4 regions of the Enterobacter sp. RIT637 genome follow, and region 1 is predicted to be linked to each of the others. Evidence: predicted binding sites of a transcription regulator. Region 1 holds the regulator's gene; each other region holds the start of a gene.
What was found. Region 1 encodes PurR, which represses purine synthesis genes. Its sites were predicted from a motif close to CANGCAAACGTTTGCNTG; they were not measured.
Positions count from the first base shown of each region.

Region 2: cvpA (colicin V production protein) is a predicted target of PurR. The motif match lies at 1,424-1,441, and genes of this name have one in related genera.
Region 3: carA (glutamine-hydrolyzing carbamoyl-phosphate synthase small subunit) is a predicted target of PurR. The motif match lies at 1,364-1,381, and genes of this name have one in related genera.
Region 4: glyA (serine hydroxymethyltransferase) is a predicted target of PurR. The motif match lies at 1,324-1,341, and genes of this name have one in related genera.

Region 1 is NZ_JAIHAZ010000001.1:461,650-464,766, forward strand. It holds gene punC (purine nucleoside transporter PunC) at 1-212, opposite strand, end outside; gene punR (DNA-binding transcriptional activator PunR) at 327-1,238, shown strand; gene purR (HTH-type transcriptional repressor PurR) at 1,255-2,280, opposite strand; gene K5E19_RS02255 (YnhF family membrane protein) at 2,578-2,667, shown strand; gene K5E19_RS02260 (MFS transporter) at 2,834-3,117, shown strand, end outside.
Region 2 is NZ_JAIHAZ010000004.1:42,464-45,580, reverse strand. It holds gene folC (bifunctional tetrahydrofolate synthase/dihydrofolate synthase) at 1-606, shown strand, start outside; gene dedD (cell division protein DedD) at 596-1,288, shown strand; gene cvpA (colicin V production protein) at 1,497-1,985, shown strand; gene purF (amidophosphoribosyltransferase) at 2,019-3,117, shown strand, end outside.
Region 3 is NZ_JAIHAZ010000017.1:68,094-71,210, forward strand. It holds gene ispH (4-hydroxy-3-methylbut-2-enyl diphosphate reductase) at 1-118, shown strand, start outside; gene dapB (4-hydroxy-tetrahydrodipicolinate reductase) at 324-1,145, shown strand; gene carA (glutamine-hydrolyzing carbamoyl-phosphate synthase small subunit) at 1,600-2,748, shown strand; gene carB (carbamoyl-phosphate synthase large subunit) at 2,767-3,117, shown strand, end outside.
Region 4 is NZ_JAIHAZ010000004.1:231,861-234,977, forward strand. It holds gene glyA (serine hydroxymethyltransferase) at 1-1,207, opposite strand, end outside; gene hmpA (NO-inducible flavohemoprotein) at 1,513-2,703, shown strand; gene glnB (nitrogen regulatory protein P-II) at 2,785-3,117, opposite strand, start outside.

The DNA.
Region 1 (3,117 bases):
TTACGACCAAAGCGATCGGAGAGCGGCCCCCAGAGCAGCTGCGCGAAGGCAAAACCGGCGAGGAACAGGCTCAGGCTGGCGCTGATAGCGGCTGCGGGGGTTTGCAGATCTTCCTGCATCGCGGCAAACGCGGGCAGATACATGTCGGTCGCTAAAAAGCCCAGCACGCTTAAGCCGCCGAGCCAGACTAAAAATCCTTTCCTGGGTTGCATTCTTTTATTCTCCTGAGGAGGCAGGTGTACGTTGGCGCAGAGTGTAGGGAGTGCAAAGCGGCTTGTGAAACGCTAATATTTGTCGAGTGCATTCAAATTTTTTGCAGGCAGAACATGTGGTCAGATTATTCTCTTGAAGTTGTCGATGCTGTTGCCCGTAACGGCAGTTTCACCGGTGCCGCGCAGGAGTTACACCGCGTACCCTCGGCGATCAGCTACACCGTGCGTCAGCTGGAAGAGTGGCTGGCGGTTCCGCTGTTCGAGCGGCGTCATCGCGACGTGGAATTAACGCCCGCAGGCGCGTGGTTTTTGAAGGAAGGGCGTTCTGTTATCAAAAAAATGCAGATCACCCGCGAGCAGTGTCAGCAGATCGCGAACGGCTGGCGCGGCCATCTCTCCATCGCGGTGGATAATATCGTTAAGCCGGAACGGACCCGGCAGATGATCGTGGATTTCTATCGTCATTTTTCTGATGTCGAACTGCGGGTCTCCCAGGAGGTGTTCAACGGCGTCTGGGACGCGCTGGCGGATGGCAGGGTTGAGATGGCGATTGGGGCCACGCAGGCGATCCCCGTTGGGGGACGCTATGCGTTTCGCGATATGGGGATGCTGAGCTGGACCTGCGTTGTCGCCAGCGATCATCCGCTGGCGACAATGGAAGGCCCTCTCAGCGATGACACGCTGCGCAACTGGCCGTCGCTAGTGCTGGAAGATACCTCGCGCTCGCTGCCCAAGCGCATTACCTGGCTGCTGGACAACCAGCGTCGCGTGGTGGCCCCTGACTGGGAATCGTCGGCAACCTGTCTTTCTGCGGGGCTGTGCGTGGCGATGGTGCCCGTACACTTCGCGCGTCCGCGTATCGATACCGGCGAGTGGACAGCGCTAACGCTGGAAAATCCGTTCCCGGATGCGGCCTGCTGTCTGACCTGGCAGCAAAACGACGTATCGCCTGCGATGGCCTGGCTGCTGGATTATCTGGGAGACAGCGAAACGTTGAATCGGGAGTGGCTACGGGAGCCAGCATAACTGGCTCCGTAAGCGATTAACGGCGATAGTCGCGGAACGGACCGTCCGCCACGGAGCGGCGCTCAATGAGGCGCGGGTGAACTTCAATCGACTGGGATTCTTCACGCTTGTTGACGATCCTGTCCATCAGCATGTTGAAAGCCGTTTCGCCCAGTGAATCTTTTGGCTGGTGAATGGTGGTCAGCGCCGGGGTGAAGAAGCGCGCGTTACGCACGTTGTCATACCCGATCACGGAAATATCCTGCGGCACCCGCAGGCCCAGCTCGTCGGCGGCGCAGAGCGCGCCCATCGCCATAATATCGCCGCCACAGAAAACGGCCGTCGGGCGATGCGGTTGGGAGACAATCTGCTGCATTGCGCGGTAGCCGGATTCCGGCTCAAAGTCGCCCTGAACAATCCAGTTTTCCGGCACGGTGATGAGCGCCTCTTCCATTGCCTTCATAAACCCGGCCAGACGGCCCGCACCGGTGTTGCGTTCCAGCGGCCCCGGGATCACGCCAATCTCGCGGTGACCGCGTTCGATCAGATAACGACCGGCCATATAGCCGCCTTCAAAGGCATTATCGATAACGGAATCGGTGAAATCCGCGCGCGCTTCGCCCCAGTCCATCACCACCATCGGAATGTGGCGATACTCTTCCAGCATAGAAAGCACGGACTCTGGGTACTCAGAACACATCACCAGCAGGCCATCGACGCGCTTTTGCGCCATCATCGACAGGTAGGCGCGCTGCTTCTCGATGCTGTTCCACGCGTTGCCCAGAATCAGCGTATAGCCTTTCTGGAAGCAGTTTTTCTCAACGGCTTCGATGATTTCGGCAAAATAGGCCGCTTCGCTGCTGGTCGCCAGCAAGCCAATCGACTTGGTGTGATTCACCTTCAGGCTGCGCGCAACCGCACTTGGGGAGTAATGTAACTCCTTGATCGCCGCCCAGACGGCGTTGCGCGTCTCTTCCGCGACGAAGCGGGTTTTGTTAATTACATGTGATACGGTTGTAGTGGAAACGTTTGCGCGTTTTGCTACGTCTTTTATTGTTGCCATTCAATGTCACTCCAGACCATATCCTAAACTCCTGAAAAACTTGAAGGTAAACGTTTGCCTTCTCTCACCCTTATTACGCAATCTTGAGTTGCGACACGCCGGGAAAACGACACAGGACGTCAGGAGGGGGTCAATGGCCGGTACGCTAATAAATTTAGCGTGGAATTTTGTCCTATCTTGATGAAAAGGGGAAGAGCTAAAGTGGATATCAGTTTAAATCCAGGAAGATTTTTGACGTAAACTGTGTAAAAATGAGCAAGCTCACTTTTCGTGGGGTGATTAAAAGGAGAAAAATTGATGAGTTCCGATCTGAAGTTTTCGCTGGTGACCACCTTTATCGTGCTGGCATTGATTGTTGCCGGTGGTTTGACGGCTGCGCTGCATTGATTTACGCGGGGGGGAGAGTCCTCTCCCTCCTCATTTGCTTCCTATTGTTACCTCTCCGGCAAAAATCTTTTGCCAAAATGTTAACTTCTCAAATTTTGTGATTGATGTCATGCTTTTGACTTCTTTGTTCTGTGTCGCTTGATGACACGGCATCCGGAGTTGACTCATGAAAATCAATTTTCCTCTGCTGGCCCTGGCGATTGGCGCTTTTGGGATTGGCACCACTGAATTCTCCCCCATGGGGTTACTGCCTGTTATCGCACGCGGCGTGGACGTCTCTATTCCTGCTGCCGGGATGTTAATTAGCGCCTATGCCATCGGCGTGATGGTCGGGGCCCCGCTGATGACGCTGCTGCTGTCGCACCGCGCACGTCGCAATGCGCTGATATTTTTAATGGTGATCTTTACGCTGGGCAACGTGCTCTCCGCAATTGCGCCGGATTACACCAC
Region 2 (3,117 bases), on a different contig from region 1:
CGCCGTGGCACCGACTGGCAGTATGAGGTTCAGGACAACGGCTGGCGCTTTAGCGATGCGCAGGGCGTGCTGGACGACCTGCCGCTGCCGCAGGTGCCTCAGCCGAACGCCGCCACCGCGCTGGCGGCACTGCGTGCCAGTGGATTGACGGTGAGCGAGCAGGCGATCCGCGACGGTATCCAGAACGCGATTCTGCCGGGGCGTTTCCAGATCGTCAGCGAGTCGCCGCGTCTTATTCTGGACGTGGCCCACAACCCGCACGCGGCGGCGTATCTGGCAGGACGTCTCAAATCGTTACCAAAAACCGGGCGTGTGCTGGCGGTTATCGGTATGCTTCATGATAAAGATATCGGCGGGACGCTGGCCTGCATGGAGAGTGTGGTCGATAGCTGGTATTGTGCTCCTCTGGAGGGGCCGCGCGGCGCGACGGCTGAGCAGCTGATGGAACATCTCGGCACAGGCGCAATCTATTGTAGCGTGGCTCAGGCCTGGCATGCTGCGATGGCGGATGCTAAACCAGAAGATACCGTGCTGGTGTGTGGTTCATTCCACACGGTGGCACATGTCATGGAAGTGATGGACGCGGGGAGAACCGGTGGCGAGTAAGTTTCAGAACCGTTTAACAGGAACCATTGTGCTGGTCGCGCTCGGAGTGATTATTCTTCCGGGACTGCTCGACGGGCAGAAAAAGCATTATCAGGACGAATTTGCGGCCATTCCGCTGGTGCCGAAACCGGGCGATCGCGATGAGCCAGACATGCTGCCCGCCGCGACGCAGGCGCTGCCTGCCCAGCCGCCGGAGGGCGCTGCAGAAGAGGTGCGCGCGGGCGATGCTGCCGCACCGTCGCTCGATCCTTCTCGCCTGGCAGCGAATAACAACATCGAAATCGATCCGGTTCCGGTAGAGCAGCCTAAGGCTGTTGAAAAACCGAAGCCTGTCGAGAAACCGCAACCGCAGCCGAAGCCGCAGCGAGATAAAGCGGCAGAGCAGCTGGCTGCGGCCTCAGAAACCCCACCACCGGCGAAACAAGACGCGGCGCCGACCGGTAAAGCCTACGTTGTTCAGCTTGGCGCATTGAAAAACGCCGATAAAGTCAACGAGGTGGTGAGTAAACTGCGCGGCGCGGGATACCGTGTTTACACTTCACCTTCCACGCCGGTGCAGGGTAAAATTACCCGCATCCTGGTGGGGCCAGAAGCGTCGAAAGATAAGCTGAAAGGATCGCTGGGCGAGCTGAAGCAGATCTCCGGGCTGAGCGGTGTGGTGATGAACTACAGCGCGAACTGATCAGATCTACCCCTCACCTTAACCCTCTCCCCAGAGGGGGAGGGGGAAGGGCAGACGTCCAAAGAGACGTAATGAGCCAACGGCGTTGAACATTTTTTCAGCGCCTTTTTTATTTACGCGCGGGAAGGAAATCCCTACGCAAACGTTTTCTTTTTCTGTTAGAATTCGCCCCGAACTGGATGACAGGGCGTTAAATCGTGGGACACATATGGTCTGGATTGATTACGCCATCATTGCGGTGATTGGTTTTTCCTGTCTGGTTAGCCTGATCCGTGGCTTTGTTCGTGAAGCGTTATCGCTGGTGACATGGGGTTGTGCTTTCTTTGTTGCCAGTCATTACTACACTTACCTGTCTGTCTGGTTCACGGGCTTTGAAGATGAACTGGTCCGAAACGGAATCGCCATCGCGGTGCTGTTTATCGCGACGCTGATTGTCGGCGCTATCGTCAATTACGTGATAGGTCAGCTGGTCGAGAAAACCGGTCTGTCAGGAACGGACAGGGTGCTCGGGATCTGTTTCGGCGCGTTGCGAGGCGTGTTGATTGTGGCCGCGATACTGTTCTTCCTGGATACCTTTACCGGGTTCTCCAAAAGCGAAGACTGGCTGAAATCGCAGCTCATTCCAGAGTTCAGCTTCATCATCAGATGGTTCTTTGACTATCTGCAAAGCTCGTCGAGTTTTTTGCCCAGGGCATAAACCCTGAGATGTGGCTTAACGAGGAAAAGACGAATGTGCGGTATTGTCGGTATCGCCGGTTTCATGCCGGTAAACCAGTCGATTTATGACGCGTTAACGGTGCTCCAGCACCGTGGGCAGGATGCTGCGGGTATCATCACCATTGATGCAAACAACTGCTTCCGTTTACGCAAGGCGAATGGCCTGGTAAACGATGTGTTTGAAGCCCGCCATATGCAGCGTCTGCAAGGTAATATGGGGATCGGTCACGTTCGTTATCCTACTGCTGGCAGTTCCAGCGCCTCTGAGGCACAGCCTTTCTACGTCAACTCACCGTATGGCATCACCCTTGCTCATAACGGCAACCTGACCAACGCGCACGAGCTGCGTAAAAAGCTGTTCGAAGAGAAACGTCGCCACATTAACACCACTTCTGATTCTGAAATCCTGCTCAATGTGTTCGCCAGCGAGCTGGATAACTTCCGTCACTACCCGCTGGAAGCAGACAACATTTTTGCTGCCATTGCCGCAACAAATCGTCAGATCCGCGGCGCGTATGCCTGCGTGGCGATGATTATCGGTCACGGCATGGTCGCCTTCCGCGATCCAAACGGCATTCGTCCTCTGGTGCTCGGCAAACGTGAGCTCGGCGATGGTCGTACGGAGTATATGGTCGCCTCTGAAAGCGTGGCGCTGGACACGCTGGGCTTTGAATTCCTGCGTGACGTTGCGCCGGGTGAAGCGGTCTACATCACCGAGAAGGGCCAGTTGTTCACCCGCCAGTGTGCCGACAATCCGGTCAGCAACCCGTGCCTGTTCGAATATGTTTACTTCGCCCGTCCGGATTCCTTCATCGACAAGATTTCCGTGTACAGCGCGCGTGTGAACATGGGTACGAAGCTCGGCGAGAAGATTGCCCGCGAGTGGGACGATCTCGACATCGACGTGGTTATTCCTATTCCGGAAACCTCCTGCGATATCGCGCTGGAAATCGCGCGTATTCTGGACAAGCCTTACCGCCAGGGCTTCGTGAAGAACCGCTACGTTGGCCGCACCTTTATCATGCCGGGCCAGCACCTGCGCCGTAAGTCCGTGCGCCGCAAGCTGAACGCCAACCGCGCCGAGTTCCGCGACAAGAATGTACTGCTGGTGG
Region 3 (3,117 bases), on a different contig from region 1:
GATTACCCGTCTGCAGGAGCTGGGCGGTGGTGACGCGGTTCCGCTGGAAGGGCGCGAAGAGAACATCGTTTTCGAAGTCCCGAAAGAACTGCGAATTGATGCCCGCGAAGTGGAATAATCCCTCTTCTGATGAAAGGCCAGCACCTCCTGTGCTGGCCTTTTTTTTACCCGTTACTTTATCGTGACCACAAAATCATGTCTTTTACTGATATTTAAGTCGGTTTCACGTTAAATTCTAATTATCGGTGTTTTCAGTTGGCAGCCTCAGCGAAGGCTGGTTAATCTGAAAACGGTTTACATCATTTTAACGTAAGAGAATAACTATGCATGATGCACAGATCCGTGTCGCTATTGCGGGCGCGGGTGGACGTATGGGCCGTCAGCTGATTCAGGCGGCGCTACAGATGGATGGTGTGGCACTTGGCGCGGCGCTGGAGCGTGAAGGTTCATCACTACTTGGCTCCGATGCGGGCGAGCTAGCGGGCGCAGGCCACACGGGCGTAACCGTGCAGAGCAGCCTGGATGCGGTAAAAGATGACTTTGATGTGTTCATCGATTTCACGCGCCCTGAAGGCACATTGAATCACCTGGCGTTTTGCCGTCAGAACGGTAAAGGAATGGTGATTGGCACCACTGGTTTTGACGACGCGGGTAAGCAAGCCATTCAGGAGGCGTCAAACGCGATTGCGATCGTCTTCGCTGCCAACTTCAGCGTAGGCGTTAACGTAATGCTGAAGCTGCTGGAAAAGGCGGCGAAAGTGATGGGCGACTATACCGACATTGAAATTGTCGAAGCGCATCACCGCTATAAAGTCGACGCGCCATCAGGCACGGCGCTGGCAATGGGCGAAGCGATTGCTTATGCAATGGATAAAGATTTAAAAGACATCGCGGTCTATTCTCGCGAAGGTCATACCGGGGAACGCGTTCCGGGAACCATTGGCTTCGCAACGGTACGTGCAGGCGATATCGTCGGCGAACATACCGCGATGTTCGCCGATATTGGCGAGCGCGTAGAGATTACGCATAAGGCCTCCAGCCGAATGACATTTGCAAATGGCGCAGTGCGCTCCGCGTTGTGGTTGAAAGGCAAGCGTAATGGTCTTTTTGATATGCGAGATGTGCTCGATCTCAACAATTTGTAAGCATTATTACCCATCGTGATGTGGTTATTGCAGTCGTAATCTATTGATTGCATAGGGCAATAATTTATTGCCCTTTTATTTTTCCTTATTGGTGAGATTTATTTTGTTAAAGCCTTAAAAAGGCGTTTATTCCCTCCGTTTTGCGTTGCGAAATTGTAAATTTTGACCATATGGTCTAGTTTTCATTGCCCCATGACCTAAAATCCCATTAAACTTACCGCGCAAGCGTTTTCCAGAATGATTTACCTGAGATTTTTGCCCGTTAAATCGCATTCCAGCCGCCAGGCTCGCAAAAGAATAAACAAAATATCCGTTTTGAGTTGACTTTTACCCACCAAATCCCCAGAATGCCGCCGTTTGCCAAAAATCCGCTGGCAACACATTTGCATTGATTTATGACGTGGTTGTGAATTAATATGCAAATAAAGTGAGTGAATATTCTCTGGAGGGTGTTTTGATTAAGTCAGCGCTATTGGTTCTGGAAGACGGAACCCAGTTTATCGGTCGGGCCATAGGGGCAACGGGTTCGGCGGTTGGGGAAGTCGTTTTCAATACTTCAATGACCGGTTATCAAGAAATCCTCACTGATCCTTCCTATTCTCGCCAAATCGTTACTCTTACTTATCCTCATATCGGCAATGTCGGCACCAATGCGGCTGACGAAGAGTCTTCTCAGGTACATGCGCAAGGCCTGGTCATCCGCGACCTGCCGCTGATTGCCAGCAACTTCCGCAATACCGAAGACCTCTCTTCTTACCTGAAGCGCCATAACATCGTGGCGATTGCCGATATCGATACCCGTAAGTTAACGCGTCTGCTGCGCGAGAAAGGTGCACAAAACGGCTGCATCATCGCGGGTGATAACCTGGATGCGACGCTGGCGCTGGAAAAAGCGAAAGCCTTCCCGGGCCTGAACGGCATGGACCTGGCGAAAGAAGTGACAACTGCTGAAGCCTACAGCTGGACGCAGGGTAGCTGGACGCTGGAAGGCGACCTGCCTGAAGCGAAAAAAGAGAGCGAGCTGCCGTTCCACGTGGTGGCCTACGATTTCGGCGCCAAGCGCAACATCCTGCGCATGCTGGTTGACCGCGGCTGCCGCCTGACGGTGGTTCCGGCACAAACGTCTGCCGAAGACGTGCTGAAGATGAATCCGGACGGTATTTTCCTGTCCAACGGTCCTGGTGACCCGGCGCCGTGCGATTACGCCATCGCCGCCATCAAGTCCTTCCTGGAAACCGACATCCCGGTATTCGGCATCTGCCTCGGCCATCAGCTGCTGGCGCTGGCGAGCGGTGCGAACACCGTTAAGATGAAGTTCGGCCACCACGGTGGAAACCACCCGGTGAAAGACATCGATAACAACACGGTGATGATCACCGCGCAGAACCACGGCTTTGCCGTCGATGAAGCCTCAATGCCGGCTAACCTGCGCGTGACGCACAAATCACTGTTCGATGGCACCCTGCAGGGCATCCATCGTACCGATAAGCCAGCGTTCAGCTTCCAGGGCCACCCTGAAGCCAGCCCGGGCCCACACGACGCCGCGCCGCTGTTCGATCACTTCATCGAACTTATCGAGCAATACCGTAAGACCGCTAAATAATCAGGAGCCGAGAAGACAATGCCAAAACGTACAGACATAAAAAGCATCCTGATCCTTGGCGCTGGCCCGATCGTCATCGGCCAGGCCTGCGAATTCGACTACTCCGGCGCGCAGGCGTGTAAAGCCCTGCGTGAAGAGGGTTACCGCGTAATCCTGGTAAACTCTAACCCGGCAACCATCATGACCGACCCGGAAATGGCTGATGCAACCTACATCGAGCCGATTCACTGGGAAGTGGTGCGTAAAATCATCGAGAAAGAGCGTCCGGACGCGGTGCTGCCAACCATGGGCGGCCAGACGGCGCTGAACTGTGCGCTGGAGCTGGAGCGTCAGGGCGTGCTGGCCGAGTTCGGCGTGACCATGATTGGC
Region 4 (3,117 bases), on a different contig from region 1:
TGACGCGCTCGATAACCGCTTCGTCATTGATGTTGTCCAGAACGTCACACATCCAGCCAGCCAGCTCTTTCACTTCCACTTCTTTAAAACCGCGACGAGTCACGGCCGGAGAACCGATACGGATACCGGAGGTCACGAACGGGCTCTTCGGATCGTTTGGCACGCTGTTTTTGTTCACGGTGATGTTGGCGCGGCCCAGGGCAGCGTCAGCTTCTTTACCGGTCAGGTTCTTATCAACCAGGTCCAGCAGGAACAGGTGGTTTTCAGTACCGCCAGACACCACTTTGTAGCCACGGCTCAGGAACACTTCCACCATCGCTTTGGCGTTCTTAGCAACCTGCTGCTGGTAAACCTTGAACTCAGGCTCCATCGCTTCTTTCAGCGCTACTGCTTTTGCGGCGATAACGTGCATCAGCGGGCCACCCTGCGCGCTTGGGAACACGGCAGAGTTCAGTTTCTTATACAGATCTTCGTCACCGCCTTTCGCCAGGATCAGGCCACCGCGTGGACCCGCCAGGGTTTTGTGGGTAGTGGTGGTCACAACGTGAGCGTGTGGAACCGGGTTCGGGTAAACGCCTGCCGCGATCAGGCCCGCAACGTGCGCCATATCAACGAACAGGTAAGCACCGATGCTGTCTGCGATTTCACGCATTTTTGCCCAGTCAACGATCCCGGAGTAAGCAGAGAAGCCGCCGATGATCATCTTCGGTTTGTGCTCTTTGGCCTGCTTAGCCATGTCTTCGTAGTCAATTTTGCCGGACTCATCAATACCGTAAGGGATGATGTTGTACAGTTTGCCGGAGAAGTTAACCGGGGAGCCGTGAGTCAGGTGGCCGCCCTGCGCCAGGTTCATACCCAGAACGGTATCGCCCGGCTGCAGCAGCGCGGTGTAGACCGCGAAGTTAGCCTGAGAGCCTGAGTGCGGCTGCACGTTCGCGTAGTCTGCGCCAAAGAGTTCTTTCGCACGGTCAATCGCCAGCTGCTCAACGATATCAACGTACTCGCAACCGCCGTAGTAGCGCTTGCCCGGATAACCTTCAGCGTATTTGTTGGTCAGCTGAGAACCCTGCGCCTGCATCACGCGTGGGCTGGTGTAGTTTTCGGAGGCGATCAGTTCGATGTGCTCTTCCTGACGTACTTTTTCCTGCTCCATAGCCTGCCACAGTTCGGCATCATAATCGGCAATGTTCATTTCACGCTTTAACATCCGCATCTCCTGACTCAGCTAACAAGTAAATTTTGGCCTGAAAAGGCAGTCCTGTTGGACGACGGGCAACAGTATAACTGAATAGTTCTGCGATAACAGGTCTTGACAAACGATTTTACGCAAACGTTTACCTCCACGCCACGCAAGGGTTTGAGGAATAAAGCTCTCGTCATTTTCAACGGATTTCTTTTCAGGTTTGTGATGCATATTTTTCATCTTGCAAAGAACCATTTACAACGCAGGGTTATTTTTTATAAGATGCATTTAAAATACATCATTAAATGTGACATCAGAAGGACGCGCTCATGCTCGACGCTCAAACCATCGCTACCGTTAAGTCCACCATTCCCCTGCTGGTGGAAACCGGCCCTAAACTCACCGCCCATTTCTACGATCGCATGTTCTCGCACAACCCGGAGCTCAAAGAAATTTTCAACATGAGCAACCAGCGTAACGGCGACCAACGTGAAGCGTTGTTTAACGCCATTGCAGCCTACGCCAGCAATATCGAAAACCTGGCGGCATTGCTACCTGCGGTAGAAAAGATTGCGCAGAAACATACCAGCTTCCAGATCCAGCCCGAGCAGTACAACATCGTTGGCGGCCACCTGCTGGCGACGCTGGACGAGATGTTCAGCCCGGGCCAGGAGGTGCTGGACGCCTGGGGTAAAGCCTACGGCGTGCTGGCAAACGTGTTTATCAACCGTGAAGCACAGATCTACAGCGAAAACGCCAGCAAGAACGGCGGCTGGGAAGGCACGCGCGCGTTCCGCATCGTTGAGAAAACGCCGCGCAGCGCGCTGATTACCAGCTTTGAATTTGAGCCGGTGGACGGCCAGCCGGTTGCCGATTACCAGCCAGGCCAGTATCTGGGCGTGTGGCTGAAACCAGAAGGTTTCCCGCATCAGGAAATTCGCCAGTATTCCCTCACCCGCAAGCCAAACGGCAAAGGCTACCGTATTGCCGTGAAGCGTGAGGACGGCGGTCAGGTCTCAACCTGGCTGCACAACGAAGCCAGTGTGGGCGACGTGGTCCATCTGGCCGCGCCGGCGGGCGATTTCTTCATGGCCGTTGAAGCGAATACCCCAGTTACGCTGATCTCTGCGGGCGTCGGCCAAACGCCAATGCTGGCGATGCTCGATACGCTGGCAAAAGCAAACCACGACGCGCAGGTCAACTGGCTCCACGCCGCAGAGAACGGCGACGTGCACGCCTTTGCGGATGAAGTGAAAACGCTCGGGGCGTCCCTGCCGCGCTTCACCGCGCATACCTGGTATCGCCTGCCGACGGAGGCTGACCGTCAGGCCGCACGCTTCGACAGCGAAGGTCTGATGAATTTAAGCCAGCATGAAGGGGCGTTTAGCGCGCCGGACATGCAGTTCTACGTCTGCGGGCCGGTGGCGTTTATGCAGTATGCCGCGAAGCAGCTGGTTGAGCTGGGCGTGAACAAAGACAACATTCATTACGAATGTTTCGGGCCGCATAAGGTGCTGTAATGAAAAAGCCCCTCGTTCGAGGGGCTTTTTTTCGCCGGGTGGCGGCTTCGCCTTACCCGGCCAACAAAACCGTTGGCATTGTTAAATCGCGGCGTCGTCTTCTTCGCCGGTACGGATACGGATCACGCGCGCCACGTCAAAGACGAAGATTTTCCCGTCGCCAATTTTGCCCGTCTGCGCGGTGCGGATAATGGTATCCACGCAGGTATCGACGATATCGTCGCTGACCACGATTTCAATTTTCACTTTCGGCAGAAAGTCGACCATGTACTCCGCGCCACGGTAAAGCTCGGTGTGGCCCTTCTGACGACCAAAACCTTTCACTTCCGTTACTGTCATCCCGGTGATGCCGACTTCCGCCAGCGCTTCACGTACATCATCCAGTTTGAAAGGTTTAATAATCGCATCAATCTT